One region of the Embleya sp. NBC_00896 genome, then DNA from elsewhere that is predicted to be linked to it. Evidence: riboswitches for the same ligand, from Rfam matches in the RefSeq annotation. Region 1 holds a riboswitch; the other holds the start of a gene.
The links. A riboswitch is a leader RNA that binds a small molecule or an ion and turns the genes downstream of it on or off. The one in region 1 is predicted to bind S-adenosylmethionine.
Positions count from the first base shown of each region.

Region 2: another riboswitch for S-adenosylmethionine. It lies ahead of OG928_RS24210 (aminotransferase class V-fold PLP-dependent enzyme); the one in region 1 lies ahead of thrC (threonine synthase).

Region 1 is NZ_CP108776.1:4,327,607-4,333,413, reverse strand. It holds gene OG928_RS19800 (peptidase inhibitor family I36 protein) at 1-105, shown strand, start outside; gene OG928_RS19795 (hypothetical protein) at 102-1,037, shown strand; gene OG928_RS19790 (glucosyl-3-phosphoglycerate synthase) at 1,048-2,025, opposite strand; SAM riboswitch class I at 2,220-2,372, shown strand; gene thrC (threonine synthase) at 2,389-3,663, shown strand; gene OG928_RS19780 (ubiquitin-like small modifier protein 1) at 3,660-3,938, shown strand; gene OG928_RS19775 (cold-shock protein) at 4,360-4,563, shown strand; gene groL (chaperonin GroEL) at 5,008-5,807, shown strand, end outside.
Region 2 is NZ_CP108776.1:5,329,940-5,335,746, reverse strand. It holds gene OG928_RS24220 (rhomboid family intramembrane serine protease) at 1-214, shown strand, start outside; gene OG928_RS24215 (Lrp/AsnC ligand binding domain-containing protein) at 105-383, shown strand; gene OG928_RS24210 (aminotransferase class V-fold PLP-dependent enzyme) at 404-1,804, opposite strand; SAM riboswitch class IV at 2,041-2,157, opposite strand; gene trpD (anthranilate phosphoribosyltransferase) at 2,367-3,449, opposite strand; gene OG928_RS24200 (hypothetical protein) at 3,560-3,973, opposite strand; gene OG928_RS24195 (hypothetical protein) at 4,082-4,492, opposite strand; gene OG928_RS24190 (cytochrome c oxidase assembly protein) at 4,502-5,617, opposite strand; gene OG928_RS24185 (heme-copper oxidase subunit III) at 5,693-5,807, shown strand, end outside.

The DNA.
Region 1 (5,807 bases):
AGCAATTACCAGGGGCCGGTCCAGGACATCAAGGCGAAGAGCACGGCCAATCTGAGCGCGGCGGTGAAGAACAACAACGCCTCGGGCAGTTGGAATTCTCCGTGACGCGGCCGTCGAGAGCGCCCGCCGGCCTCGTCGTGCTGCTCGTCGCGCTGTGCGTCGGGTCGGCCGGTTGCACCGCGGCGGGCGACCGGGAAGGCGCCGGCGCCCCGGCGTCGCTCACCCCGCCGCCGATCGGGCCCATCCCGCTGCTGACCTCCGCGACCGACCTCGCGCTGCCGATCGAGGCCTACCTGCCGACGCGGGAGCAGCAGACCCGACTGGCCGCGGCCGAGCGGGTGCTGACCCGGGACTGCCTGGTCCGTCTGGGGTTCACGTACGTGCCGCCCGGGGCCGCGGACGCGGACCCGATTCTCAAATCCCGGACCGAGCGGCGCTACGGGGTGTCCGATCCGGTCGAGGCGGCCGGCTGGGGCTTCCGCCCGCCGGGGGTCGCGACGGGCAGGCCGAAACCCGTCGAACCGCCGATGAGTCGCGAGCTGAGCGTCGCGATGTTCGGCGCGGCCGCGACCGACGGGGTGCCGCCGACGGCGCCGGCGGGCAGCGCCGGGAAACCGGGGCCCGGTTGCCTGGGCGAGGCCCGGTTCGCGCTCGGCGAGGACCTCGCGCTGGACACCGAGGCACTCGCGAGCCACATCGACGTCGAGGCGTTCGAACACTCGATGGCCGATCCGCGGGTGTCGCGGGTGCTCGCGCTGTGGTCGGGCTGTATGCGCGCCAAGGGGTACGACTACCCCGATCCGTTGGCGGCCGGCGGCGACCCGAGCTGGGACACCGCGCAGCCGACCCCGCGCGAGATCGCGGCGGCGACCGCGACGGTGGCGTGCAAGACCGAGCACAACGTGGTGGGCACGTGGTTCACGGTCGACGCGGCCTACCAGCGGCAGGCGATCGAGCGCGACGCGCAGGCGCTGGCACGGGTGCGGGCGAACAACGAGACGTCCGCGCGCAAGGCCGCGGAGGTCGTCCGCGGCTGATCGGCGGCGGTCAGCGCAGCGCGTGGCGGGTGCGCTCGCGGTATTCGGGGACGGTCGCCATCGGCGGCCGCTCCCGAGCCGCGACGTCGTGCGTGCGCTGCCGGAAGCCGCCCTCGTCCCGCTCGAACTGGGTCAGCGCGGTGCTCAGCTCGACCGGGTGCGTGCCGGTGGGACCGCGTCGCAGGCGGCGCTCGACGGCCTGGAGTATCTCGGCCGACATCCGGCCCAGACCCGCCTCGTCCTGGTGGCTGTGTCGCCGCACGCCCACGTCCACCTGCGCCATCGCGTCCAGGCCGACCAGGCGCAGGGTGTCCACGAGCATCGCTGTCTCGATCCCGTAGCCGCACGGGAAGGGCAGTTGTTCGAGCAGCGAGCGACGGGCCGCGTACTCGCCGCCGAGCGGCTGGACGAAGCCCGCGAGTTCGGGCCAGTGCAGGTTGAGCAGGGGCCGCGCGACCAGCTCGGTGACCCGACCGCCGCCGGCGGGGACGATGGTGTCGCCGATCTCGAGCGGGCGGTCGTACATCGCCTTGACCAGCTGCACCGACGGGTCGGTCAGCAACGGGCCCAGGATGCCGGTCACGAAGTCGGCGGAGAAGTCCTTCAGGTCCGCGTCCACGAACGCGACCACGTCCCCGTCGGTGACCAGGAGCGAGCGCCACAGCACCTCGCCCTTGCCCCGCACGGCCGGTACGGCGGGCAGGATCTCGTCGCGGTGCACGACCCGCGCCCCCGCGTCGGCGGCGACCCGGGCGGTGTCGTCCGCGGATCCGGAGTCGACGACCACGAGCTCGTCCACGAGCGGCACGCGCTCGATCAGCTCGGTCCGGATGATCTTGACGATGTCGCCGACGGTCGCCTGCTCGTCCAACGCGGGCAGGACGACGCTGACCCGGGTGTCACGTTTGGCGTCAAGAAGCTGGTCGACGGGCCAGTCGGCGGCGACGGAAGACCGTCGCCGAAGCCAGGCACTCACCTCGGGCTGCACGTTCGAAAATCCCCTGTCGTCGGCCGACGTTCCGGCCTCGGTCGTTTCCACCCTTTATCGTCTCGCGAGGTGGACCGGATGATCGACGCGGCACCGGTTCGGTTACAGTCGTCGTCACCGGATACGACGATCGCACGTCGCGCCGGACAAACGCGGACCGGCCACCCGGCGAAGGGTGTGTCCACCGCCATAGCAGCTCATCCAGAGGGGCAGAGGGAACGGCCCGTTGAAGCCCCGGCAACCATCCGATCGTCATTCCTCGTGACGCGCTTTCGGCGCGAGCGAGTGCTGACGGATCGGACAGGTGCCAAGTCCGGCCCGTGGAAACCCACGGGTAAAGATGAGGACAGAAAGGCCCTCGCCATGGCGACACCCACCGCCACCCGCACCAGCAGCGCCACCCCCACCTCCTTCGGCCCCGCCGTCGCACTGTCGTGTCGCGAGTGCGGTCAACGCACCGGGCTCGGCCCGAAGTACGCGTGCGAGTCCTGTTTCGGACCGCTCGAGATCGCCTACGAGTTCGGCACCGTGACGCGCGAGCAGATCGAGGCGGGCCCGAACAACATCTGGCGCTACGCGCCGCTCCTGCCGGTGTCCGCGGACGTCGCGTCGCGGCCCAACCTGAACCCCGGCTTCACCAAGCTCGTCCGGGCCGAGAACCTCGGCCGCGAGCTGGGCGTCCGGAACCTGCACGTCAAGGACGACTCCGGGAACCCGACCCACTCGTTCAAGGACCGTGTGGTGGCCATCGCCGTCGAGGCCGCCCGCACCTTCGGCTTCACCACCCTCTCGTGCTCCTCGACCGGCAACCTGGCCGGCGCGGTCGGCGCCGCTGCCGCCCGCGCGGGGCTGCGCAGCTGCGTGTTCATCCCCTCCGACCTGGAGGCCGGCAAGGTCGTCACGGCGGCGGTCTACGGTGGCGAGCTGGTCGCGATCGAAGGCACGTACGACGAGGTCAACCGCTTCTGCTCGGAGCTCATCGGCGACCCGGCCGGCGAGGACTGGGGCTTCGTCAACGTGAACCTGCGGCCGTACTACGGCGAGGGCTCCAAGACGCTGGCCTACGAGATCGCCGAACAGCTCGGCTGGAAACTGCCCGAGCAGATCGTGATCCCGATCGCGTCGGGTTCTCAGCTGACCAAGATCGACAAGGGCTTCCGCGAGCTGATCGCGCTCGGCCTGGTCGAGGACGCGCCGTACCGGATCTTCGGCGCGCAGGCCACGGGCTGCTCCCCGGTGTCGGCCGCGTGGAAGGCCGGACACGACGTGATCCGCCCGGTGAAGCCGGACACCATCGCCAAGTCGCTCGCGATCGGCAACCCCGCCGACGGTCCCTACGTGCTGGACGTGTGCAAGCGCACCGGCGGCGCGGTGGAGGACGTGAACGACGTCGAGGTGGTCGAGGCGATGAAGCTGCTCGCCCGCACCGAGGGCGTCTTCGGCGAGACGGCCGGCGGTGTCACGGTCGGCTGCCTGCGGAAGCTGATCGCGTCGGGGCAGTTGGACCCGGACGCCGAGACGGTCGTGCTCAACACGGGTGACGGCCTCAAGACGTTGGACGCGGTCACGCCGACCACCGGCCCCACCGCGACCATTCGACCCACCCTTGATTCCTTCCGAAAGGCCGGCCTGGCATGAGCGTCTCCGTTCGCATCCCGACGATCCTGCGCACCTACACGGGTGGGGCGGCCGAGGTCGCGGTCGAGGGGACGACCCTCGCCGAGGTCCTCGACAGCCTGGAAAAGGACAACACCGGAATTCGCGCGCGCATCCTCGACGACGAGGGCAAGCTGCGCCGCTTTGTGAATCTCTACGTGAACGACGAGGACGTGCGCTTCGCCGACGGTCTCGCCACCGCCATCCCCGATGGCGGCAGCGTTTCGATCATCCCGGCGGTCGCCGGCGGTTGCTGACGACATAGGCCGACGGCCCGGATCTTCATCGTCCGGACCCGAAACGGAATGAAGAAATCCGCCACACGGAGCCCCGTGTGGCGGATTTCTTGGTTCCCCCGACGGTTGTGCGATACACGGGTTTACCCGGGCCCATTTCCTGCCTTTGACGGCGGCATGTCGGTAAACCCGTGGTCGGGATCACATCCGATATGTTCCGAAGATCGCATTCCTGATGAATTGAAATACGGCTTTCCTGTTGATTTGCGGAATATGAGAGCTTTATTCATCCGGGAATTCTCGTCCGATTGACCTGTTGCTCCGGGCATCCGTCCGGATACATTCAGCCGCGGTCGTAGCAGAAGGCCGGGACCTTCTGGATACGAACCCGGAGCTGCGGCGTGCAGTATCCGTGAAAGGGCCAGTAACAGGGGAGTTAGGAATGGCTCAGGGCGCCGTCAAGTGGTTCAACGCGGAGAAGGGGTACGGCTTCATCGCGGTCGACGGTGGTGCGGACGTCTTCGTCCACTACAGCGCGATCCAGATGGACGGGTACCGGACGCTCGAGGAGGGGCAGCGAGTCGAGTTCGAGATCTCGCAGGGGCAGAAGGGGCCGCAGGCCGACATGGTCCGCGTCACCGCCTGAACCAGGGGGCTATCCGCTCCTCTGCTTGAAACGGTCCACACCACGGACTGCACGACACACGCATCACACGCTCCTATGTGATCGGTGACCGGGGCCCGGCTTCCCGCCATGCGGGGGCCGGGCCCCGGTCGTTGTGCGCCGCCTCCCGCCGGATGGCCGTCACGCGCCGCGCGCCGGTCCACGCACCGGTGCTCGCGCACGGGTTCTTCGTGCGACACGCGCGCGGGTGGGCGCGTGCGGGTCGGGACCGGCCGTTGCGCTTGCACTCGGCATGGTCGAGTGCTAATCATTGGCGTTAGCACTCTGGATGTGAGAGTGACAGAAACGGACCGGGCCGGTGAGGCTCGGCGCCCGTGAGGGAGGGATCCTCACGGTGGTCGGGTCGTCCGTCGCGGGCACCTGTGCGGTCCGGCACTCACCCCCGTTCTGGGAGGACTTCACCACATGGCCAAGATCATCGCGTTCAACGAGGAAGCGCGCCGCGGCCTCGAGCGCGGGATGAACCAGCTCGCCGACGCCGTCAAGGTCACGCTGGGCCCGAAGGGCCGCAACGTCGTGCTCGAGAAGAAGTGGGGTGCGCCCACCATCACGAACGATGGTGTGAGCATCGCCAAGGAGATCGAGCTCGAGGACCCGTACGAGAAGATCGGCGCCGAGCTGGTCAAGGAGGTCGCCAAGAAGACGGACGACGTCGCCGGTGACGGCACGACGACCGCGACCGTCCTCGCCCAGGCGCTCGTCCGCGAAGGCCTGCGCAACGTGGCCGCCGGCGCGAACCCGATGGCCCTCAAGCGCGGCATCGAGAAGGCCGTCGAGGCCGTCTCCGAGCAGCTGCTCGCGCTCGCCAAGGACGTCGAGACGAAGGAGCAGATCGCCTCCACCGCCTCGATCTCCGCCGCTGACCCCCTGATCGGCGAGATGATCGCCGAGGCCATGGACAAGGTCGGCAAGGAAGGCGTCATCACCGTCGAGGAGAGCAACACCTTCGGTCTCGAGCTCGAGCTCACCGAGGGCATGCGCTTCGACAAGGGCTACATCTCGCCGTACTTCGCGACCGACATGGAGCGCATGGAGGCCGTCCTCGAAGACGCCTACGTGCTCATCGTCAACTCGAAGATCACCTCGGTGAAGGACCTCCTCCCGCTCCTCGAGAAGGTCATGCAGTCGGGTAAGCCGCTCATGATCATCTCCGAGGACGTCGAGGGCGAGGCCCTGGCCACGCTCGTCGTGAACAAGATCCGCGG
Region 2 (5,807 bases), 1.0 Mb from region 1:
CGCGGTCGGCTTCGGATACGCGTGGTTGCGCTACCGGCACCGCCCGGCGGCCCCGTGGCGACTAAGCTCGGGCACCTTGTCGTCGAGAGCCGGAGGACTGCCCCGTGATCACCGCGATCGTGCAGGTCAAGACGCGCGTGGACCAGACCCCGGAGATCGCGGAGGCGATCGCCGCGATCGAGGGCGTGAGCGAGGTCTACTCGGTGACCGGTGAGTTCGACCTGATCGCCATGGTGCGCGTCCGCGCCCACGACGACCTGGCCGAGGTCATCCCCGGTCGCCTCAACAAGGTCCCGGGTGTGGAGGCCACCACGACCCACATCGCCTTCCGTACCTATTCCCACCACGACCTCGAAGCGGCCTTCGCCATCGGCCTGGAGTAGGTCTCCCGGGCGGCCGCCGCTCAGGCCGGCAGCCCGCGGGGACCGCGGGGGTCCGAGTCCGGGACGCAGCGACCGCCGTCGACCGTGTAGCTCCAGCGCGCACCCCGCCGCACGAGTTCGCGGACGGCGGCGGCGAACCGGTCGAGGTGCTCGACGGGCGTGCCCAGACCGAAGCTGACCCGGATCGCGTTGAGGTTCTGCTCACCCTCGGGCGCGTCCGGGGACCCACACTCGGTCGGCTGGTCGGCCCGTCCGCCGAGCAGGTGCCGCACCAGCGGGTGCGCGCAGAACAGCCCGTCCCGCACGCCGATTCCGTATTCGGCCGACAACACCGCGGCGAACCGCGAGCTGTTCCACCCCTCGACCACGAACGACAGCACGCCCACGCGCGCCGACTCCGGACCGAACAGCTCCAGCGTCCGCACCTCGGGGATCTCCGCGAGCCGGGCGCGCAGTCGCGCCAGCAGCGCCTCCTCGCGCGCGACCAGCGCGTTCGGCCCGGCCTCGGTGATCGCCCGACAGGCCGACGCGAGCGCGTAGGCCCCGATCACGTTCGGCGAACCCGCCTCGTGCCGCGCGGCGCCGCGGTTCCACTCGACGTGGTCCAGCGTCACGGCCTTGCTCGCGCCGCCGCCCGCGAGGTACGGCTCCGCGGCGTCGAGCCAGTCGGCCCGCCCCGCGAGCACGCCCGATCCGAACGGCGCGTACAGCTTGTGCGCCGACAGTGCGATCCAGTCGACGTCCAGGTCCTCGACCGACACCGGGTGGTGCGGCGCGAGCTGCGCGGCGTCGAGCACGATCCGCGCGCCGTGCCGGTGCGCGACCTCGGCCAGCTCGGCGACCGGGAAGATCTCGCCGGTCACGTTCGACGCGCCGGTCACGCACACCAGGCGCGGCCCGTCGCCGGACCCGGCCAGCGCCGCCTCGAGCGTCGCGATCGCCTGCTCCGGCGAGGACGGCGCGGCCAGCTGGGTCACCCCGGCGTGCCGGCGCCACGGCAGCAGCGCCGCGTGGTGCTCGGTCGCGAAGACGAACACCCGGGTGCCGCGCGGCAGTACGGAGGCGAGCAGGTTGAGCGAGTCGGTGGTGCCGCGGGTGAACAGGAGCGTGTCGTCCGCCCGCAGCCCGAGGAACTCCGCGACGGTGGCGCGGCTCTGCTCGTACAGGTCGGTGGACAGCTGCGAGAGGTAACCGGCGCCGCGGTGCACGCTGCCGTAGTAGGGCAGGTAGGCGGACACGTCGTCCCACACCCGCTGTAGACACGGCGCGCTCGCCCCGTAGTCGAGCGCGGCGTACTCGACCTCGCCGCCGGTCACCAGCGGAACGAGCACGTCCCGGCCGACCACGGGCAGCGGCGCGGCGATCGCGACGTCACAGTCGAGGGGGGAGGCGGCGGAGGCGGAAGCGGTGCTGACGGTCATGGCGAAACTCCTCGGCAGGCTCGAACCACCGACGCCCCTCTCGATGTCGATACATCGACATGAGTGGAGGGCTGGCGATCCGCTGTGAAATGTGGTCTCGGAAAAGCGACGCGCGACTATTCAGCGCGTACGGAATGGGCGAATTGCCCGTTTCGAGAAAGAGATTTCACGCCATCACATGCTCCCCAGGTACAGGACCCCGGGTCGCATCGAGCGATGCCTGCCGTCATACGAGGGGTCCGCGCTTGCCAGGGCGCCTTGCGACGCCTGACCGTGTCATCACCCGGGGCACCCCACCGCGGAGCGAGGGTTGCCGGACAGCAAGCCGGGGCTTTCCACTGTCACTCGTGACCTGCGCAGAATTATTACCAGAGGGATCGCTTTGCGCAACGACGAACCCATCGGTTCCACATACTGGACACCCGGCACCTCACCCGCGATCGCCGAACGGACCCTCCCGAGCCCGCCCGACTCCCCCCGGCCCGCCCGGCGTTCGAGGGCAACCGGGAGCGGGCCACGTCGAGCCCGTCCGGCGATCGGGGACGGCACCGCGATGCGCGCCCTACCCGCGCGCGAACCCCCGCGTCGTCTCCACCCAGCGCTCGAGCGCCGCGTGCGCCGCGCCCGAGTCGATCGCCTCGGCGGCCCGCTCGATCCCGGTCGCCAGTTGCTGGGTCAGCGACCCCTCCCCGGTGCCGAGCGCGGCCAGCGCCGCGGCCGAGTTCAACAACACCGCGTCCCGCACCGGCCCTTGCGCGCCCGCGAGCAGCTTGCGCGCGACCTCCGCGTTGAACGCCGCGTCACCGCCCCGCAGCGTCTCGATCCCGTTGAGCGCGATCCCCAGGTCGCGCGGGTCCACCCGGTCCTCGCGCACGTCGCCGTCCCGCACGATCCACACCTGCGACGTGGTCGTGACGGTCAGCTCGTCCAGCCCGTCGTCGCCGCGGAACACCAGTGCGGTGGCGCCCCGATCGGCCAGCACACCGGCCACGATCGGCGCCATCCGCAGGTCCGCGACCCCGATCGCGTGGAACCGCACCCGCGCCGGGTTGGTGAGCGGGCCCAGGAAGTTGAACGTGGTCGGCACCCCCAGCTCGCGCCGCGCCTGCGCCGCGTGCCGAAGCGCCGGGTGGAAGCGCTGCGCGAAGCACAGCGTGATGCCCGCCTCGGCCGCCGTCCGGGCCACCTGTTCCGGCGTCAGATCCAGCACCACGCCGAGCGCTTCGAGCACGTCGGCGGCCCCGCTCGACGAGGACGCCGCGCGGTTGCCGTGCTTGACCACCGTCTCGCCGGTGCCCGCGACCACGATCGCGGACATCGTCGAGATGTTCACGGTCCGCGCGAGGTCGCCGCCGGTGCCGACGATGTCGACCGTGCGACCGGGGACCTCGATGGTCGACGCGTGGGCGTACATCGCCTGCACCAGGCCCGAGACCTCGTCCACGGTCTCGCCCTTGGCCCGCAGCGCGACCACGAAGCCGGCGACCTGCACCGGCGTGGCCTCGCCGGTCATGATGTGGTCCATCGCCCACGCGGTCGCGTCGGCGGGCAGGTCGTCGCCACGCATGAGCGTCGCGAGGATGTCCCGCCAGGAACGGTCCGCCGGGTTGCCACCGCTCTTGTCGGCCGAGATCGAGGCACCCATGGTCCGCTCCCGCTGTGTCATCGGATAAGTCCGCGACAGCGTACCGACCACACCTCGCCTCACCGGTGCCTTATCCCGACCCGTGGACAGCCCCGCCGCCCCAGCGCCTCCTAGGCCGGCTGACGCCCCGCGATTCGGTCGCGCATCAGGCCCGCCGCCGCGTCCGCGAGCGTGCGCGGGTCGAGCGGGTGCGCGACCACCGCGTCCGCGCGACACCACGTCGCCAGCCACGCGTCCTGCGGGCGGCCGACCAGGGTCAGCACGGGCGGGCAGTGGTAGATCTCGTCCTTGAGCTGACGGCACACCCCCATGCCGCCGGCGGGAGCGGTCTCCCCGTCCAGGATCACCAGGTCGATGCCGCCCTTGTCCATCGCCTCGATCACCGCGGGCTCGGTGGCGCACTCCAGGTACTCGACGAACGGCACGTCGACGGCGGGCCTGCGCCCGAGCGCGAGGGTGACTTTCCGTCGGGTGTTGCGGTCGTCGCTGTACACGAGGACGGTCATGGTCTCGCCGCGCGTCATGTCCACCTGCCTGTGTCTAGGTACGGGACAACACTCGAATCCGACCCGGATGTTAGCGCCTTTCGCGACGAGAATGTGTGTCTCGTCACGCTCCCGTCCCGCTCGCCGTCACCCGCGCGCGAGGACCTCGTAACCCGCCGCGTCCCCGCCCAGCCGCTGCGCCAGGCCCGCCATCCGGGTCCGCTCGCGGGCCGGCTCGAGGCCGGTGAGCACCTGCTGCCGCGCGATGCGCACCCGCAGCGGCCGCTCGGTCGGGTCCACCACGTCCACCGCCCACCCGTCCGGCGCCAGGATCCGGACCGCCTCGGCGACCGCCGCGTCGTCGGGCAGGGTCAGCACGTGCCGCATCACGAACGGGCCGGTCTCCACCGCCACCCCGGCCGCACGCAGCTCCGCGACCACCGCCGAGTCGGCGCGCGCGGGGTCGAAGCAGGATCCGACCACGGTGAGGGTGCCGTCGTCGACGAGCACGGGTTCGGGCTCGGGGCGCCGCCGGCGAAGGAACCGTTCGAGGATCATGCGGCGACGCTACTCGGCGGCGTCGGCGAGCCGCGGTTCGACCCCGTGTGCGACCCGGACGGTCGAGTCGGCGTCCTCCGTTCGGGCAGAGTCACTCGGAAGAGTGCTCTTCTCGACGGGTTTTCCGGCGGCCTCGACGCCGTCGTCCGAGGCCTCCCCGGCCGGTGCCGCCTCGCGCGCCAACCGCTCGTCGCGGGCCTTGCGACCGGCCTCGATCAGTTCGAGTCGATCGAGCCTGCGGTCCTCGCGCACCGCCTCGCGTTCGGACGCCCTGGCCCATTGCACGAACAGCACGAGGAAGACCAGCAGCCCGATGATGTCGCCGCTGCCCCACAGGATTCCGCCCGCCGTGCCCTGATCGGACAGCGGACTCGCGCCCCACTCCCGACCGAGGTCGTTGTACCAGTCACCGGCCAGGACGGTGGAGGAACTCATGATCGCGATGCCCAGCCACGCGTGGAACGGCAATGTCGCGAACACCGCGAGCAGCCGCATCGGATAACCGGGACGCGGCATCGGGTCCAACCCCAGGAGTGGCCAGAACCACATGCAGCCGATGATCACGAAGTGCACGTGATTCATGTCGTGCATGAAGGTGTTCCGCAGCGTGAGCTCATACCAGGGCGTGAAGTACAGGGCGAACGGGTTGAGCACGAAGATGAAGCCCGCGAACGCCGGGAAGGTCACGACCTTGCCGAACCTGCTGTGCAGGAGCGCGTTGAGCCGGTTGCGCCACTTGATCGGCAGGGTCCGCAGGGCGAGGGTGATGGGCGCCCCGAGGGCCAGGAAGATCGGCGTGATCATCGCCAGCACCATGTGCTGGACCATGTGCACGCTCAGCAGCACGGTGTCGTAGGCGGCCAGCGCCGACTCGGTCGCGAGCAGGAACGTGCCCAGCCCCAGACCCAGGAAGGAGAAGCTCCGCCACCGCGACCACGAGTCCCCCCGGGCCCTGAGCTTGTGCACGCCGTACAGATAGAGCCCGCCGAAGAGCATCGCGACCAGGATCGGGATCGGCTCGAACACCCACCCGGTCAGGAGCCGAATGGGGGTCAGTTCCGGCGGTACGTTCCCGGGTGTCGCGTGTGCCAGAAACACCCCGGCGTCGCCTGTAGAGCCACTCACGGAACCAGAGCCTAACCCGGACACGTTGTACAAAGGTTGCCCCCCGAAGTGTGGGCAGATCCGGCGACCGCAATAATGGCCGCCGTGGCGACAGCAACTTCACTAGAAACCGGGCCCTCACACGGGACTCTCAACCGTCCCAACTTGGTCAGCATCGGCACGATCGTCTGGTTGGCGTCGGAGCTGATGT